2 regions of the Ligilactobacillus sp. UO.C109 genome follow, and region 1 is predicted to be linked to the other one. Evidence: a T-box and tRNA genes for the amino acid it is inferred to sense, from the RefSeq annotation. Region 1 holds a T-box; the other holds one or more tRNA genes.
What was found. The T-box of region 1 lies ahead of leuS (leucine--tRNA ligase). A T-box ahead of a tRNA ligase gene usually reads a tRNA of that ligase, here a tRNA-Leu.

Region 1 (9,715 bases):
TGAAGTAAAAAATGGAGATGTGGATCCACTTGACCAAATTGGTGCAGGTGATCAAGGAATGATGTTTGGATATGCTATAAATGAAACACCAGAATTGATGCCATTGCCAATCTCACTTAGTCATCATTTAATGAAAAAAGTAGCTGAAGTTAGAAAAAATGGAACTTTAGCCTATTTAGGACCTGATGCTAAGGCACAAGTGACAGTTGAATATGATGACGATAATCAACCGTTAAGAATAGATACAGTTGTTTTATCTACACAACACGATGAAAATATTTCACTAGATCAAATTAGAAAAGATGTAATGGATCAAGTTATCACTAAAGTAATACCTGATAAATATTTAGATTCAAATACAAAGTATTTTATTAATCCAACTGGTCGTTTTGTAATAGGTGGACCACAAGGTGATGCTGGTTTAACTGGTAGAAAAATCATTGTTGATACTTATGGTGGATATGCTCATCATGGTGGTGGGGCGTTCTCTGGTAAAGATGCTACAAAGGTAGATAGATCAGCAAGCTATGCTGCAAGATATATTGCTAAAAATATCGTAGCTGCAGGATTAGCATCTCAAGTTGAGGTTCAAATATCTTATGCAATAGGAGTAGCTCAACCAGTTTCAGTTTCCGTTAATACATTTGGTAGTGGAAAAGTTTCAAATCAAAAGTTAGTTGATGCAATTAGAAAAGTTTTTGATTTAAGACCTGCTGGAATCATAAAAATGTTAGATTTACGTAGACCTATCTATAAGAAAACTGCAGCATATGGACATTTTGGTAGAACAGATATTGATTTACCATGGGAAAAAACTGATAAGATAAATGAATTGAAGAAAGAGTTAGATTTCTAAATTTCTCTTGAAATAGATATACTATTTTGGTATTATCATTGTAAATTATAATATGAACGTAGATAAGGAATAGTAGAGTCTGTATTTTAATTTAAGAGAGTGCATGGTTGGTGTGAATGTACTAAATAGAGATTTGAACTCGCCTTAGATGTTTCTTCATTGAAATTAGTAGGTGAAGACGGTACTTTCCGTTAGAAAAGAAGAGAGCTAATCATTTGATTGGAATATAGGTGGTACCGCGAGTTTTTCGTCCTATACGGAATAGTTTTATTTCGTATAGGCTTTTTTTATCTACAGAAGTTTATTATTTTTTTGAAAGGATGGAAATAGATGTCATATAAGCATATTGAAATAGAAAAAAAGTGGCAAAGATATTGGGAAGAACACAAAACATTCAAAACAACTGAAGATGATGATAAAAAGAATTATTATGCCTTAGATATGTTTCCATATCCATCTGGGCAAGGACTTCATGTAGGTCATCCTGAAGGGTATACAGCTACAGATATAATGGCTCGTATGAAGAGAATGCAAGGATATAATGTTTTACACCCAATGGGATGGGATGCATTCGGTTTACCTGCTGAACAATATGCGTTGAATACAGGAAACTCACCACGTGAATTTACTAAAAAAAATGTTAATAATTTTAGACGTCAAATTAAATCTTTAGGTTTATCATATGATTGGGATCGAGAAGTTAACACGACAGATCCTGCATATTATAAATGGACTCAATGGATTTTTGAACAATTATATAAAAAAGGGTTAGCTTATGAAGCTGAAGTTCCAGTTAACTGGAGTCCAGATTTAGGAACCGTTGTAGCTAACGAAGAAGTTATTGATGGTAAAACTGAACGTGGTGGTTTTCCTGTTATTAGAAAGCCAATGCGTCAATGGGTATTAAAAATCACAGCTTATGCTGATCGCTTAATAGATGATTTAGATGATTTAGATTGGCCAGAAGCAATTAAAGAACAACAACGTAATTGGATTGGTCGTTCAGTTGGTGCAGCAATAAACTTTCCTGTTTCAGGAGATGAAAATACAAAGATTGAGGTATTTTCTACTCGTCCAGATACAATATTTGGTGTTGCAGCTTTAGTATTGGCACCTGAACATGAATTGGTTAAGCAATTAACAACTCCTGAACATGAAAATGAGGTAGAAGCATACATAGAAAAAATATCTCATAAATCAGATTTAGAAAGAACAGATTTAGCTAAAGATAAAACAGGTGTATTTACAGGTAGTTATGTTGTAAATCCTGTAAGTGGAGAAAAATTACCTATTTGGATTGCTGACTATGTTTTAAATTCATATGGAACAGGTGCGGTAATGGTTGTTCCTGCACATGATGAACGAGATCATGAATTTGCTCAAAAGTTTGATTTGCCTATCGTACAAGTTATCGAAGGTGGAGATGTTCAAAAAGAAGCATATACTGGTGATGGAGTTCATATCAATTCTGATTTCCTAAATGGTATGGATAAAGACGAAGCCATTGATGCTATAAATAACTGGCTAGAAGAAAATGGAGTAGGGGAAAAGAAAGTTAACTATCGTTTAAGAGATTGGTTATTCTCTAGACAACGTTACTGGGGTGAGCCTATTCCTGTAATTCATTGGGAAGATGGTGAAACAACTTTAGTTCCAGAAGATGAATTACCTTTATATTTACCTAAAGCAACAGATATTAAGCCATCAGGAACTGGTGAAAGTCCATTAGCTAACTTAGATGATTGGGTAAATGTTGTTGATGAAAATGGTAGAAAAGGACGTCGTGAAACTAATACTATGCCACAATGGGCTGGTAGTTCCTGGTACTTCCTACGTTATATAGATCCACATAACAACCATGAAGTAGCAGATTATGAAAAATTAAAAGAATGGTTACCTGTAAACTTGTATGTTGGTGGTGCTGAACACGCTGTATTACATTTATTGTATGCTCGTTTCTGGCATAAATTCTTATATGATTTAGGTGTAGTTCCAACTAAAGAACCATTCCAAAAATTGGTAAACCAAGGAATGATTTTAGGTTCTAACCATGAAAAGATGTCTAAGTCTAAAGGAAATGTTGTTAATCCAGATGATATTGTCGAACAATATGGAGCAGATACATTACGCTTATACGAAATGTTTATGGGACCTTTAGATGCATCTATCCCTTGGAGTGAAGAAGGACTTGGTGGTGCACATAAGTTCATCAACCGTGTTTGGAATTTATTGATTGATGAAAATGATAATTTGCGTGACAGAGTAACTACAATTAACAATCATGATTTAGATAAGATATATAATGAAACTGTTAAGAAAGTTACAGAAGACTATGAGGCTATGCACTTTAATACTGCAATTTCCCAATTAATGGTTTTTGTTAATAATGCTTATAAAGCAGATTCATTACCATTGGAATATGTGGAAGGCTTAGTAAAATTGTTATCACCAGTTGTTCCTCATATTACAGAAGAATTATGGTCTAAGTTAGGTCATGTAGGTAGCATAGCATATGCTAAGTGGCCAACCTATGATGAAAGCAAGTTAGTTGAAGATGTTGTAGAAATTGTTATTCAAATTAACGGTAAAGTAAGACAACATTTACAAGTGTCTAAAGATGCTAGTCGTGAAGAATTACAAGACCTAGCTTTGAACGACGAAAGAATAAAACAAGAACTTGCTGATAAAGAAATTAAGAAGGTTATTGCAGTTCCTGGTAAATTAGTGTCAATTGTAGTAGCAAAATAAAATTTTAATATTAGTAATTAAGTTAAAAGATTCGTATCTCATGAAGTACGGATCTTTTTTATTATAGTTAATCTCTCTAATATGTAATACTAAAAATTTATGAAACACAAAAAGGTGAATATTAATGGAGAGAAAAAAATATTTATTCGGAAGTATACTTGCTACTTAAAGGAATTTTTTATAAAATGGTAATTACAATATAAAAATTTTCTGAAAATCCTAAATTATAAAGGAGATTTTACATGAAAAATGAATTATCTCGAGCTTTAACTCATCGACATGTTCAGATGATAGCAATTGGTGGCGCGATAGGTACAGGGTTGTTCTTGGGATCAGGTTCAGCAATTCAAAAGGCAGGACCAGCTCTGATATTAGCCTACTTAATTGCGGGTATTTTTTGTTTTTTTATGATGCGTGCAATTGGTGAATTAATTTTATCTGATAAAAGTAAAAATTCATTTATTGAATTTGTTAAGGTATACATGGGAAGAGGATGGGAGTTCATTATAGGATGGACTTATTGGTTATGTTGGGCAAGTTTGGCAATGGCTGACTTAACTGCTAGTGGTATTTATTTAAGATATTGGTTTCCGAATCTTCCTCAATGGTTGACAGCATTGATAATCATTCTTGTTCTATTAATTTTCAACTTACTCAGTGTAGGATTATTTGGTGAATTAGAATCGTGGTTTTCTAGTATTAAAGTTTTAGCGATTTTAGCATTAATAGGCACAGGTATTATTTTATTGCTCACCCAGGCAAATGTAGGCGGAAATGAAGTTAGTATCATGAATTTATTTAATCATGGTGGCTTCTTTCCTAAAGGGGCAATAGGATTTATGGCAGCTTTTCCAATGGTTATATTTGCTTTTACTGGTATTGAAATGGTCGGTCTAGCTTCTGGAGAAACTGCTAATCCAGAAAAAGATATTCCACAAGCAATCAATACATTGCCTTTTAGAATAGGATTGTTCTATATAGGTTCGATGTTCGTATTGATGTGTATTTATCCTTGGAATGAAATTGTTACAACTTCTAGTCCATTTGTGCAAGTATTTAATGGAATTGGTATCAAATTTGCTGCTGGAATTATCAATTTTGTAGTATTAACAGCTGCATTATCAGCATGTAATAGTGCGATTTTTAGCACAAGTAGAACTTTATTTGTTTTGTCACATAGTGGTCATGCACCTAAATCTTTTGGTCAAACTAATAATCGGAGTATCCCAGTTAAATCATTGTTATTCTCTTCAAGTTCATTATTTTTAATAGTTATATTGAATTATGTACTACCTAAGAGTATTTTTGATATTATTTCTGGTGTAGCAACGGTTAGCTTTGTTTTTGTATGGATTGCATTAGTTTGGTGTCACTATCAATATCGAAAAAATAGCCCAAATAATAATGAAAAAATTTTTCCAATGCCATTGTATCCGGTAAGTAATGTTATAACAATGATCTTTTTTGTTTTAGTATTAGTTTTATTAACTTTTAATACTAATACATTAATGTCACTTATCTTTTCAATAGTTTGGTTTGGAATTTTGGGAGCAATATATTTCTTTAAAGCTAGAAAGTAGTTTATAAAGCTGGTTAGAATTATCCTAACTGGCTTTTTTAAATGCTTATTTGCAGTCATTAGTAAAATGATTTAAAATTAATGGGCTAAGTATTTTTTGGAAGTAGGAATTACATAAAAATGAATGATAATAATGAACAAATAAAAAAAGATTTAGAAGAAACTTCTTCTAAAGAAAAAATGTTGAAGGGCTCAGCTTGGATGACAGCTGGGAGTATTTTTTCTAGAATTCTGGGAGCAATTTATATTATTCCATGGGCAACTTGGTTTGGAGTTAATTATTTACAAGCAAATGCCTTATTTACTAAGGGATATACTGTTTATGCATTATTTTTGATGCTGTCTACTGCTGGAATTCCATCTGCAGTGGGTAAACAAGTTGCACATTATAATTCTCTTAATGAATATGGAATCGGTAGGCGATTATTTAAGCGAAGTTTAGGTGTAATGATGTTTTTAGGAATTATCAGTGCAATGATTTTGTGGTTTATTGCACCATTAATTTCTCAAGGGGATGCAGCAGTTATTCCTGTATATCGTTCTTTAGCAGTTACATTGCTTTTGATTCCGGTAATGAGTTTAACTAGAGGCTTTTTCCAAGGATATTTTGATATGGCTCCGTTCGCTATATCACAATTAGTAGAACAAGTTGCTAGAATTGTTTATATGTTAGCAGCAACATATCTAATTACTCAGGTGTTACATGGAAGTTACCAGAGCGCAGTAGTTCAATCAACTTTTGCAGCATTTATAGGAGCTGTTTGTGGCTTATTAGTTTTATTATGGCATTATTGGCGAAAACGACCAACTATGAATTATCTTTTAGCTCACAGTAATAATAAACTAGAAGTTTCTGATAAGAGATTAATAAAGGAAATATTGTATCAATCGATACCTTTCATCATTATTGGATCAACTACAACTTTGTATAATTTATTTGATCAATTTAGTTTTCCAACAATTATGAGTTTTGTTACTGATTATAGTACTAAAGAAATTAATGCATTATATGCTTTATTTGCGGGAAATGCCAATAAATTGATAATGATTACTATTTCAGTTGCTGCTGCGATGGCTGACACTGCAATTCCATTATTGGCTCAAGCTGTTACAAAAAATGATAATGAAGAAGTTTCAGCTGCTTTATTAGATTCGATAGAATTATTCTTTTTTGTAATGTTACCTTGTTCTTTTGGAATGGCTGCAGTTTCCAGACCACTATATGTTTTATTCTATCCATATGATTATACAGGTATCTTTGTATTAGCCTTTTCATCATATATAGCTTTAGCATTAGGCTTATTTATGGTTTTAGCAGCATTACTTCAAGGAATATATGAAAATACAATAGCAATTAAATTTGCGGTAATTGGAATGATTGTCAAAGTTATAATACAATTCCCATTAACAGCATTTTTACATGTATATGGTCCTTTAGCAGCTACAGGTATAGGAATGACCGTAAGTAATGTATTAATTTTTAGATACTTGTATTTCAAATATAATTTAAATATTAATAAATTACAGAAAAATACTAATATGATGATGTTATTCAGCCTATTTATGTTTATTGTAGTACTCGTTATATCTTTTGCTTTAGGGAAAGTAACAAATACATATAGCAAATTCCAATCCACCATTGTGTTAATAATTGGAGCCGGAATTGGAGGATATATTTATGCTTTCTTAAGTTTGAAGGCAAGACTAGCTGATGATATTTTAGGTGCTAGAGCTAACTTTTTAAGAAGAATATTAAGAATTAAATAGCGTGATGTATATGAGATTAGATAAGTTTTTAAGTCAAACAGGAAAGTTTACAAGAGCGGAAGCAAAAAAGGTTATAAAGGCTAAAAGAGTAAGGTTAAATGGTGAAGTTGTCAAAGACGGAAAGATAAAAATAAATGAAGACTCAGATAAAATTTTTTTAGATGGGGAACTTTTAGCTTTGAATAACAAAGAAGTATATTATATGTTAAATAAACCTGCAGGAGTTGTGTCAGCTACTAGGGATGATAAAGATAAGACGGTAATTGATTTAATAAATTTTCCTGGAAGAAAAGAAGATCTATTTCCTGTAGGTAGACTAGATAAGGAAACAACAGGATTATTAATTATCACAAATGATGGAAAATTTGCTCATGACATTATTTCTCCTAAAAAACATGTATCTAAAACATATGAAGCAGTAGTTACTGGAAAAATATCAGAAAAAGAGGTTAAAATATTTTCTCAAGGTATGGAATTAGCCAATGGGGATAAATTACAGCCTGCACAACTTGATATAATATCTTATTCTGAGAAGGATGATACTAGCAAAGTTAGAGTTATTATTCATGAAGGGAAATATCACCAGATTAGACGAATGTTTGGAGCAGTGTCTCAAAGAGTGTTAGAACTAGATAGAGTAAAGATAGGACTGCTTGAATTGGATGATACTTTGGAAAGAGGAGAATATAGGGAGTTAACAGAAAAAGAATTAAATTTAATAAAATAAGGAGAAGAGGACTAAATTTGTCCCTTCTCCTTATTTTTGTTTAGAAATAACTTTTAACATCGTTTTTTGAATCTTTTTAATAATATCTGTTGGTAATGTTACATAGTATTTATGAGATAAGTTTTCAGCTATATAGCTGTGTAAATAAACAGCTGCGTTAATTCTTTCATCTAGTGAACTTTCCTTAAACTGTGTGATAAATGCAGCTAGGATACCGGTTAAGATATCCCCCATACCACCAGTTGCCATAAAAGGACCACCAATTGTTAAATTATCAATAGTTCCTGATTGATGATAAATAGTAGTATGGTGTTTTTTTAAAATAACAGTAGCATTTAGCAATGTTTGTTTTTGTAAGTTGATGTCATCAATTTGTTTATCTATAGGAATACCAGATAGTCTTTGCCATTCCATCTGGTGAGGAGTAAAAATAATTTTTTTATTGTTAGCAATCAATTCTTTTAAGGAGTCATTTTCAGATATGAGAGTGATTGCTGAACCGTCAATTATGCAAAGTTGATTATCAGAGATATTACTTAATGTAACTTCAAGAACTTCTTTAGCTCTATTATCAGTACCTAATCCAGGGCCTACAACTACTGCATCAGCCGTTGAAATAGCAGTTGTAAGAGATACCTTATCAAAAAAATTAATAAACATTGCTTCTGGTACGACGGAATGTAATGAAGATAGATTTTCTTTATTAGTTGCAACAGTAACTAGCCCAGCGCCAGCGTGGACAGCAGCAGAAGCAGCCATAATTATAGCTCCACCATAGTTAATATTTCCGCCAATGAGCAATACTCTACCAAAATTACCTTTATGACTGTTAGGCTCACGTTTTTTAATAACCTTTTGTAAAATATCAAGTGTAATCTCCATAAATAGTACACCAGCCTTTTTTTAAGATATAATTATTATAATTCAAAATTCGTTTATTTTGAAAAAATTATGCTATTATTAAATAGTAAACATTTTTTAGGAGATGAATTATAGAATGGCAATAGATTGGAAAGCAGAAGTTGAAAAAAGACGAGACGATATTCTCGAAGATTTAAAAACAATGCTTCGAATTGAAAGTGTACGAGATGAGAGCATAGCAACAGCTGATGCACCTTTAGGACCAGGCCCCAAAGAAGCTCTAGATGCTTTTTTGAATATTGGTAAACGTGATGGATTTGAAGTTGAAGAATTCGATGGTATGGCTGGACACATTAAATTTGGAGATGGTAAAGAAGATTTAGGTATTCTAGCACACGTTGACGTAATGCCAGCTGGTAAAGGTTGGGATACAGATCCATTTGATCCAGTTATTAAAGATGGAAAATTATATGCTCGTGGTGCCTCTGATGATAAAGGACCAAGTATGGCAGCATATTATGGATTAAAGATTGTTAAAGAATTAGGATTACCAGTTAAAAAGAGTGTACGTTTTATTTTAGGTACTGATGAAGAAAGTAGTTGGAGAGGAATGACTCACTACTTTGAAAAGATGCCTAAGCCAACAATTGGTTTTTCACCAGATGCATTTTTCCCAATCATCAATGGTGAAAAAGGTAATTTCAGTATGCTTGTAAAATTCGATGGTAAAAATGGTGATGAATTAAAATTATTATCCTTTGATTCTGGTTTACGTGACAACATGGTTCCACGCGATGCAGTAGCCGTTGTTGAAGGTAATGATCTTGAAAGTATGGCTGCTGATTTCAAGCAATATGTTGCTGAAAATAGTGTTTTAAGTGGCGATGCAGAAATTAAAGATGGAAAATTAGAATTATCCTTAATTGGTAAGGCTGCTCATGCACAAGAACCACGTAATGGCGAAAATGCAGGAACTTACTTAGCTGTATTCTTGAATAAGTACAATTTTGCTAAGGATGCCAAGGGATACTTAGCCTTTGCTGCTGAATACTTACATCAAGATTCACGTATGGATAATTTTGGAATTAGCTATACTGATGAAGTAATGGGCGATTTAACTATGAATGCTGGTATCTTTACATTTGAAGCTGGCAAAGGTGGAGAAATTACTTTGAAT
Region 2 (9,715 bases), 740 kb from region 1:
GAATACAGCTAGTATCCAATTACTAACCTATATTTCTGGATTGAATAAAACAACAGCTCAAAATATTATTCTTTATCGTGAAGAAAATGGAAAATTTCAAAATCGAAAAGAGTTAAAAAAGGTTCCTAGATTAGGTCCTAAAGCTTATGAGCAGGCGGCAGGCTTTTTAAGGATTATTGATGGGAATGAGTCTCTAGATAATACAGATATACATCCAGAAAGTTACACGCTAGCAGAAAAATTGATAAAGGATCTAGGTATTACTAAAGAAGATATGGGTACTAACACTATAAACGATAAGTTAGCGAAATTTAATGTTGAAAGATATGCAATAGATAATGAATTAGAAGTAATAACTGTTAAAGATATTGTAAAAAGTTTGATGAAACCAGGGCGCGATGGTCGAGAAAGTATGCCAATGCCTTTATTGAAATCAGATATTTTAAAAATAGAAGATTTAAAAGCAGGAATGCAACTAGAGGGTACGGTAAGAAATGTTGTTGACTTTGGGGCATTCGTTGATATTGGTGTAAAACAAGATGGACTAGTGCATTTATCAAAATTAAGTAAGAAATATGTTTCTAATCCACGAGATATAGTTGCGGTAGGACAGATAGTTACTGTTTGGGTTGAAGATGTTGATTTAAACAGAAAGAGAATTCAATTAACAATGGTAAATCCAAATGAATAATAGAGAACTATTAGAACTAACTCGAAAAATTTCTAATTCTTATTTTAATAGAGAATTTAAGCACGAAATAAAGTTTAATAGTAGGTTGAGGACAACTGGGGGACGGTATTTTTTAAGTAATCATAATATAGATATTAATCCTAGGATGTTAACAGAATGTGATATGGATACTTTGATAGGTGTCATTAAACACGAACTATGCCATTATCATCTCCATATTAATGGTTATGGGCATCAGCATAGGGATAAAAATTTTAAAATATTATTGAAAAAAGTTGGAGGTTTAAGATATGCTCCAACTTTAAAGGCAAGCTATAAAAATATTTATGTTTGCCAAAATTGTGGAAAAAAGTATTATCGACAAAGAAAAATAAATACTAGCAAATATGTATGTTCTCATTGTCACGGGAAATTAAAATTAATTGAATAAGCACTTGCTAAATAGGGTTAAACTTGATATAATTATCTCTGTTGTCGCGGGTATGGCGGAATTGGCAGACGCGTCAGACTAAGGATCTGGTGGGCATTATTGCCCGTGATGGTTCGAATCCATTTACCCGCATACAGAGGTGAGCATAGGAGTCTATATTGGCTACTATGCTTTTTTATTTTATAATATATTTTGATGACTAAAAATAAAGTGAGGTTCTTTATGAATAAGGGAATAAAAATGGTATCTATAGCAGGTTACCTACCTGATAATGTTGTGACAAATGATGACTTGAGCAAAATTATGGAAACATCTGATGAGTGGATTCAAAGTCATACAGGTATTAAGCAAAGGTACTATGCTTTTAATGAAAATACGTCAGATTTAGCTACTGAAGTAGGAAAAAAACTTCTAGAAAGAGCAAATCTTAAGTCAGAGGACATAGATTTATTAATAGTATCAACTATCTCTCCAGATGCAATTACACCATCTACAGCAGCTATTGTAGAGAAAAAGTTAAATTTAAAGTCAGCTTTTGCCTTTGATATTTCTGCAGCTTGTGCTGGGTTCATCTATGCTTTAAGTACAGCCCATAAATTTTTAGTTTCAGGTTTATATCGTCGAGCAATGGTAATTAGTGCTGAAACAAATTCTAAAATGATGGATTTTAAGGATAGGACATCAGCTGTTTTCTTTGGCGATGGTGCTGCTGGAATGATTGTAGAGGCGACTGATGATGAAAAAGAAAACATTTATTTATCTGAGAAATTGGTTACGGTAGGAAATGAGGAAGTTATTCATAGTGGTAGAATTGCTCCTCTTAAAGAAATATCTAGTGATAATTATCCAAGTATGGATGCTTTTTATCAGAATGGGAGAGAAGTTTATAATTTTGTAACAACAGATATAGTTAAGCATATTAAGGGATTTTTAGAGACAAATAAAGTAAACTCCAAAGATTTGTCGTATGTTGTAACTCATCAGGCTAATTTACGATTGATAGAAATTATATCAAAAGAGATTGAAGTTCCTCTAAATAGGGTGGCAACTGATGTTAAGGAATGTGGTAATACTTCTTCTGTTGGAATACCATTAGCCTTGGCTAGAAAGTTTGAGGATGAAAATATAACAGGTAAGGTTCTATTAACAGGTTTTGGTGCTGGTTTAGCTTATGGATCTATTCTTTTAGAATTTGGTGAATAATTGATGATAATTGTATGTTATACTATTCATTAATTAAGGATAGAGAAAGAGTGATTAGATGGCAGTATTTTTCCAGAGTATCTCCGGTGTATTAGTAATCTTGGTAATGATTGCTGTGGGATATTTTTTAGAGCAAAAGGGATGGTTTGATGATAAATCAACCAAATTAATTGCTAAAATCGTTACCCAAGTATCATTACCTTGTTATATGTTGGGGACAATTGTTAGTAAATTTTCAGCTAAAGAATTATTACGAATGATACCTGATTTGAGATTCCCGGTAATTTCGATGTTAATTTTGATGGGAATTGCTTTTGCCGTTGTTCATATTTTTAAAATCCAGGATAAACATGCGGGTTTATTTACTTCAATGTTTTTTAACTCTAATACAGTTTTTGTAGGTTTACCGATTAATATGGCCTTATTTGGTAATAAAAGTATCCCCTATGTATTAATTTATTATATGGCTAATACAACATTTTTTTGGACAATTGGTACTTACTTAATCCAAAGAGATGGTGATAAGAAAACAGCTTTTAATTTAAAAAGAACATTAGGTAAAATATTTTCACCTCCATTGTTGGGATTTATAGTTGGGGTTATCTTTGTATTGTTAAAAGTGAAATTACCGACATTTGTTAACTCAGATTTATTATATCTAGGTAATTTGACAATACCATTGTCTATGATTTTTATCGGTATTTCAATTTCTAAAGCAGGACTTAATAGAATCTCTATTGGAAAAGATAATCTTTTGTTGTTATTAGGGAGATTTATTTTAGCTCCTCTAATGATGTACATACTAGTTACACCTACTAATATTCCTTTGTTAATGAAGCAAGTATTTATTTTACAAGCAGCGATGCCAGTTATGACGAATGCTCCTGTTGTAGCTAACTTATATGGAGCAGATTCGGAATATGCAGCTGTAATGGTTACAGAAACCACGTTAACATCATTAATTGTTGTTCCAATATTGATGGTAATAACGCAAAATATCTGATAGATAAGAGAGTGATGAATTTTGGTTAAGCTTGTATTGCTTAGACATGGGGAAAGTACGGCTAATGAGGCAAATATTTATACTGGTTGGTCAGATGTTCCATTGACAATTAAAGGTTGTGAACAAGCTAAAGTTGCAGGAAAAAAATTAAAAGAAGAAAATATTACTTTTACTAAAGCTCATACTTCTTTGTTAGAGAGAGCTATAAAAACGGGAATGATTGTATTAGATGAAATTAATCAGTCATGGATACCACTTGAAAAGACTTGGAGATTAAACGAACGTCATTATGGAGCATTGAGGGGATTAAATAAAGAATTTACAAAGCGTAAATATGGAAAACACCAAGTTGCTTTATGGAGACGATCGTTTGATACCGTTCCTCCTATGTTGGATGAAAGGATAGAAGAACCTAAATATAAGAAATATCCTTCTACAATTATTCCACGTGCAGAAAGTTTAAAGGATGCTTACAATCGAATACTACCATATTGGGTTGATGAGATAGCACCTGAGTTATTACATGGAAATAATCAAATTGTGATTGCTCATGGAAGTACGTTAAGAGCAATGATTAAATATATTGAAAATATTAGCGATGAAGGAATTGATGGCGTAGAAGTTGCTAATGCTGAACCAATTATTTATGAATTAGATAATAAACTTCGAGTAATCTCAAAGAAAATATTAAAATAAAAAATTAACGTGAATATTGAATATAGTTGACTAATTTTTTGTTGTTAGGAAAAAAGCTCTATGAGGAACCAGTAGTTTTCATAGAGCTTTTTATACTTAGAAATACAAAAAGACAACTTCATTAGAATATGAAGTTGCCCTAGTATTAACGATAATTAAAATTCTTCAATTAATGACGAGGAATTTCTTCGAAAATGCTATAGAATTGAGATTTAGCAGAGTAGTCAGCCATATAGACACCATTTAAACCAGCTCTTTGTCCCAAGATGCCAATATCAGCAATTAATTTTTCTTCATTAGTTGGAAAGTGAATTCGTCCAGCTAAAGCTACACTACGAATGTAATTAACCAATCGATTAAGTAATGCTTCAGGATTTTTAGTTTCAGGTAATTTACGATAAACCTGTGCTAAAACATCAATAATATCTAACAATTCAGATTGTTTTTTTCATAATTATTGAGTATCCCTAATAATTCTTTGATATCAGTTTGTGCTTGATTAATAAGTTTTGTTCTTTCCATAATCATACTATACCTCGTTTACAGTGAAATAGCAGTTGCTGTAGTTAATCCACAGCCTTTATGTTTGTATGTGATATTATTGCTAAATCACTTTTATTTATCTCTATATTAATGATAAGAGATAGAATTAAAAATATGTAATAAGGTGATTAAAAAGCAATCACCTTAGTTGTTGTCAAATAATTTCTTAAATGACTATTTAAGTTAAACTAAGCTAATGAACCCATTGGATCCCATGGAGCTAAGACTTTAGGTTCTTCAGTAAGAACTTTTTGTAATTCTTCAGGTAAGAATTTCTTGTTTACAACAACTTGATAACAATATTCTTCCATCCAGTTATTACTCATAACGAAGAATCCTTTAGTACCAACTTTATCTCCCCATGAGTTTTCAACTTTCCATTTAGTTGGAGTGCCATTAACTAGATCTACACCAGTTAATACCATAGCGTGAGTCATTAAACTTTCACTATAATCTAAGCGTTCAGCTTTAGACATTGAAAAGTCAACATCGAATAGTTCATCTTTGTGATACAATTCAGTATCCATGATACCTTTCTTACGATCAGATTCTTGACCAACATCACAACCAAACCAAACACTTTCACCAGATTCAAGTTGCTTAATTGCTACTTGACGGAAGGTGTTCATATCAACGTTTAAATGTCTTACTTCACGTTCGCCTAGGACATTACCAAGCATTTCGATAGTGTACATATGATTATATGGCTTGTCATCAGTAGGTGCGTTAATAATTGATACATAGTCGTCAAGATTCCAATTTACGTATTTTTCAAAGAAAGTTTGAGGAGTTAAATCTTGATCGATATGATAGTTATTATCAGAATCACGATATTCAAAGTCAAATTTAACAGGTGGTTCACCCAATGTATAAACTAAGATACGATAAATTTCAGCAAGTTTCTTTTCTTTGAAAGAAGCGACTTCTTCAGAACTAGCGTTACTATTAACTAATTCACGTAAATCAACAGCATCTTTACGTAATTTTAGATTAAGAGTAGAATTTAATTCATTTGATTTTGAAGAGTTATAACTTTCAGGCATTACACTCTTAGGAACTACACCATATTTTCTGATAATTGCAGTAATCATATCCCATTGACCACCATCTTGTTGAGGTGTTGTCATTAACCAAGATACTTTACGATCAGAAGTTGGAAGAGAAGCTGTTTTAATAACATTTTCATAGAAATAATTGGATTTTTCTAGCTTATCCCAGAAAAATGTATAACTTTGAGATAGTTCAAAGTCCTTAGCTACACCAAAACGATTCTTTAAATCATGGCGCATAGTATTAAGAGCAGCAAACATCCAGCAACGGCCAGATTGTTTTTGGTTTGCTACATCTCCTGTATCAAGATCAATTGAAAAGACAGGATCCATATTAACTTCAGAGTGGAAATCAGCACTTGTAGCTAAAATTCCGTTTTTAGAAACTGCACGTTCTAAAACTCTGGATTTTGGATCATCTTCAATTAATTGATGAAATTTTGATAATTGTTCACTGCTAATTGCTTCAGACACAGTGATCACCCTCCTTAAGATAAGTTAATTTAATTGTAAGACAGTTTAGCTAAAAGATAAATAATAATGTTAGAAAAAAATTAGAAAATTATTTTTTAGCTAATAAATCTGCATACTCAGGATGCTTTTGCATAAATTTATTAGTGTATGTGCAAAGTGGTAATAATTTTTTACCTTCTTCTTGGACTCTTGTAATAAATGTAGTGGTAATTTTACCTGCAATTCCTTGACCTCTGTAAGCATCGCTAACCCATGTTCGTTCAACAACGTATGTGTTGCCATCATCAATAGTTGAAAAACCAATTTCTGCGACTAGAGTATCACCATCATGAAGTGATAAAGTGTCATTATTCCATATATAGTTCATAAGAAACCCCTCCCAATGAAAGTATAGCACACGAAAAAATTTAAGATGGAATAAATTTATTAATTAAAATGAAATTTATTGTTAAATACGATAATTTTTAATAATTAATGGTATGATAAAATAGAAAGTATATTAGTTAGAGAGGATTAACAAGAATGAAAAGAGGATTTGAAGTAGTAAGTAAATATAAAGACCGTGGGGTAAAACTTCCAGTCAGAATGACAAAGAATGCTGCAGGATATGATTTTTTTGCTGCAGAAGATTTTTTATTACCTAGTATTTGGAAATTTAATTTTTTAAAAATTTTATATGCATTGCATAAACAAAAAAATATAACTGAAACAGAATTATTAGAAGGACAAAAATGTTTAAAACCTTTTCTAGTTCCTACTGGAATTAAGGCATACATGAAAGATGATGAGTTCTTAATGTTAGCTAATCGTTCTAGTAGTCCATTGAAAAGAAGTTTAATTCTACCTAATGGTGTGGGAATAATAGATGCTGATTATTATAATAATCCTAATAATGAGGGTGAAATTTTTGTACAATTAGTTAATTTTGGATTAAAAGATCAATTAATAAAAAAGGGTGATCGAATAGGTCAAGGTATATTCTTACCATATTTAGTAGCTGACAATGATGAAGGTGGAAAGGAAACTAGAACTGGTGGATTTGGATCTTCTGGAAAATAGTTTGGAAGGTGAATGTATTGGCGAAAACTAAGACAAGATATGTTTGTCAAAATTGTGAATATATCTCTCCACGCTATTTAGGACGCTGCCCTAATTGTGGTTCTTGGAATAGCTTGGTAGAGGAAATAGAGAAAAGGGAAAGTTCAACTAAAGCACAGCCTAGAGTTAGTATCTCTGGTACAACAGTGAAACCTAAATTAATTGATGATGTTTCTACTGTAGAAACTCCAAGATTTAAAACTAATTTAGAAGAATTGAATCGTGTTTTAGGTGGCGGAATCGTTCCAGGATCTTTAGTGTTAATTGGTGGAGATCCAGGTATTGGTAAGTCTACATTATTACTACAAGTTTCTGGGCAATTATCTACTCTCGGGAAAAAGGTTCTTTATGTTTCTGGAGAAGAAAGTGCAACTCAAATTAAATTACGTGCGGATCGTTTAGGAGTTCATGGAACTGAACTATATTTATATCCCGAAACAGATATGGATAGTATTAGAAAAAATATTGAACTTTTAAAGCCTGATTTTGTTGTAATCGATTCGGTGCAGACAATGCAGGAGCCAGAAATGACAGCCGCAGTTGGAAGTGTTTCTCAAATTAGGGAAGTAACTGGAGATTTGATGCAAATTGCGAAAACTAATGGAATAACTGTCTTTGTTGTAGGACATGTTACTAAAGGTGGAGCAATTGCAGGGCCTAAAATTTTAGAACACATGGTAGATACTGTTCTTTATTTTGAGGGAGATCAACATAGAACATTTAGAATTTTACGAGCTGTTAAAAATAGATTTGGTTCAACTAATGAAATTGGAATCTTTGAAATGAAAAATGGAGGATTAAGCGAAGTTGCTAATCCATCAGAGATTTTTCTAGAAGAAAGATTAAAAGGGGCTACGGGATCAGCAGTCGTTGCTTCGCTTGAAGGGACTAGGCCTATATTGGTAGAATTACAAGCACTAGTAACACCGACTGCATTTGGAAATGCTAAGCGAACAACAACTGGTTTAGATCATAATCGAGTTGCGTTACTGATGGCGGTACTTGAAAAAAGAGCGGGTTTGTTATTACAAAATCAGGATGCTTATTTGAAGGCCGCTGGTGGAGTGAAGTTAGATGAGCCAGCAATAGATTTAGCCATTGCTGTTAGTTTAGTTTCTAGTTATCGCGATGCAGAAACAAGACCAACTGACTGTTTTATAGGGGAAGTGGGATTAACTGGTGAAATAAGACGAGTTAATCGTATTGAACAGCGTGTTGTTGAGGCTGCTAAGCTAGGATTTAAGCGAGTATTTTTACCAAAGAACAACTTAGATGGTTGGATGCCTCCAAAAGAGATTGAAGTAGTAGGCGTAAGTACACTAAATCAAGCATTAAAACTAATTTTTAGTTAAAAATTGATAGAAAGGATGTGCTTAAATGCGAAAAAGAATCATAGGATTAATATTAGCTATTTTAGGTGTAGGTGCAGGATATACATTTCTACCAGAGCTATGGAGCTTGATAGGACTTGGAAGTAATCGCTGGTTAACTAATGGGTTGGTTAATGCTATTATTGGTTTGATTATTATGGAAATACTAGCGATTTTCTTAATAGATGCTATTGAGCGAGTAATCATAAAAATAGAGAAAAATTTGATTAGACAAAAGCCGGAAGTAATTATTTCAACGAGCTTGTCAATCACAGTGGGATTAATTGTAGCAGCTTTAATTTCAACGATATTTAATCGATCACATGTATTCTTCATCAATACCATTTTGCCGATTGTATTAATGATTTTATTAGGGTATCTGGGATATGTTGTTGGGAAAGAAGGCTTTGGAAATTTAAAGAGATTATTTAATTTACGACAAAGAAAAGTGGAAGATGATAAAACTCAGATTTTAGAAAGAAAAGTTGGCGAAAATTTCCACAAATACAAGTTGTTAGATACTAACATTTTGATAGATGGGAGAATTTATGATCTAGCAAAAACTGGTTTCATTGAAGGTACATTAGTAGTTCCTAATTTTGTATTATATGAACTTCAATATATTGCTGACTCAGGAGATAGTATTAAACGAGTTAGAGGACGTAGAGGTTTGGACATTCTAAATAAACTACGTTCAGAAAAAATTGTTCCTGTAAAAATGTATGAGGGAGATTTTGAAGATATAAAAGAAGTTGACAGTAAGCTTATAAAATTAGCAAAGGTTTTAGATGCAGTCATAGTAACAAATGATTACAATCTAAATAAAGTTAGTGAATTTCAAAATGTACAAGTTTTAAATGTAAATGCTTTGGCTAAATCATTAAAACCACGTGTTATTCCAGGGGAAAAATTAACCGTTACAGTTATAAAAAATGGTACAGAAAGACAACAAGGTGTTGCATACTTAGATGATGGAACAATGATAGTGGTTGAAGATGGACGTTATTACCTTAATAAACCTATTGAGGTAGAAGTAACTAGTGCATTGCAGACGGATGCTGGAAGAATGATTTTTGCAAAGCCAACACATTCTAAAAGAGAATTACGTGAGAAAAACTAAGAATAAATACCATGGAATAGTTTATTTTTTACAGTAAT

Region 2: it encodes a tRNA-Leu, which carries the amino acid that the T-box ahead of leuS (leucine--tRNA ligase) is inferred to sense. The anticodon was not compared.

What each region holds. Positions count from the first base shown of each region.
Region 1 covers NZ_JAPSFH010000027.1:746,915-756,629, reverse strand. Annotated here, with positions in the region: gene metK (methionine adenosyltransferase) at 1-856, shown strand, start outside; T-box leader at 907-1,114, shown strand; gene leuS (leucine--tRNA ligase) at 1,187-3,604, shown strand; gene OZJ21_RS08110 (amino acid permease) at 3,847-5,184, shown strand; gene OZJ21_RS08105 (putative polysaccharide biosynthesis protein) at 5,304-6,950, shown strand; gene OZJ21_RS08100 (pseudouridine synthase) at 6,961-7,677, shown strand; gene OZJ21_RS08095 (NAD(P)H-hydrate dehydratase) at 7,708-8,559, opposite strand; gene pepV (dipeptidase PepV) at 8,675-9,715, shown strand, end outside.
Region 2 covers NZ_JAPSFH010000027.1:8,723-18,437, forward strand. Annotated here, with positions in the region: gene OZJ21_RS04270 (Tex family protein) at 1-691, shown strand, start outside; gene OZJ21_RS04275 (SprT family protein) at 684-1,121, shown strand; tRNA gene OZJ21_RS04280 (tRNA-Leu) at 1,168-1,253, shown strand; gene OZJ21_RS04285 (beta-ketoacyl-ACP synthase III) at 1,344-2,324, shown strand; gene OZJ21_RS04290 (AEC family transporter) at 2,383-3,327, shown strand; gene OZJ21_RS04295 (2,3-bisphosphoglycerate-dependent phosphoglycerate mutase) at 3,349-4,023, shown strand; partial or broken gene OZJ21_RS04300 (bacteriocin immunity protein) at 4,193-4,551, opposite strand; gene OZJ21_RS04305 (aminopeptidase C) at 4,755-6,089, opposite strand; gene OZJ21_RS04310 (GNAT family N-acetyltransferase) at 6,178-6,456, opposite strand; gene OZJ21_RS04315 (hypothetical protein) at 6,612-7,148, shown strand; gene radA (DNA repair protein RadA) at 7,166-8,539, shown strand; gene OZJ21_RS04325 (PIN/TRAM domain-containing protein) at 8,565-9,677, shown strand.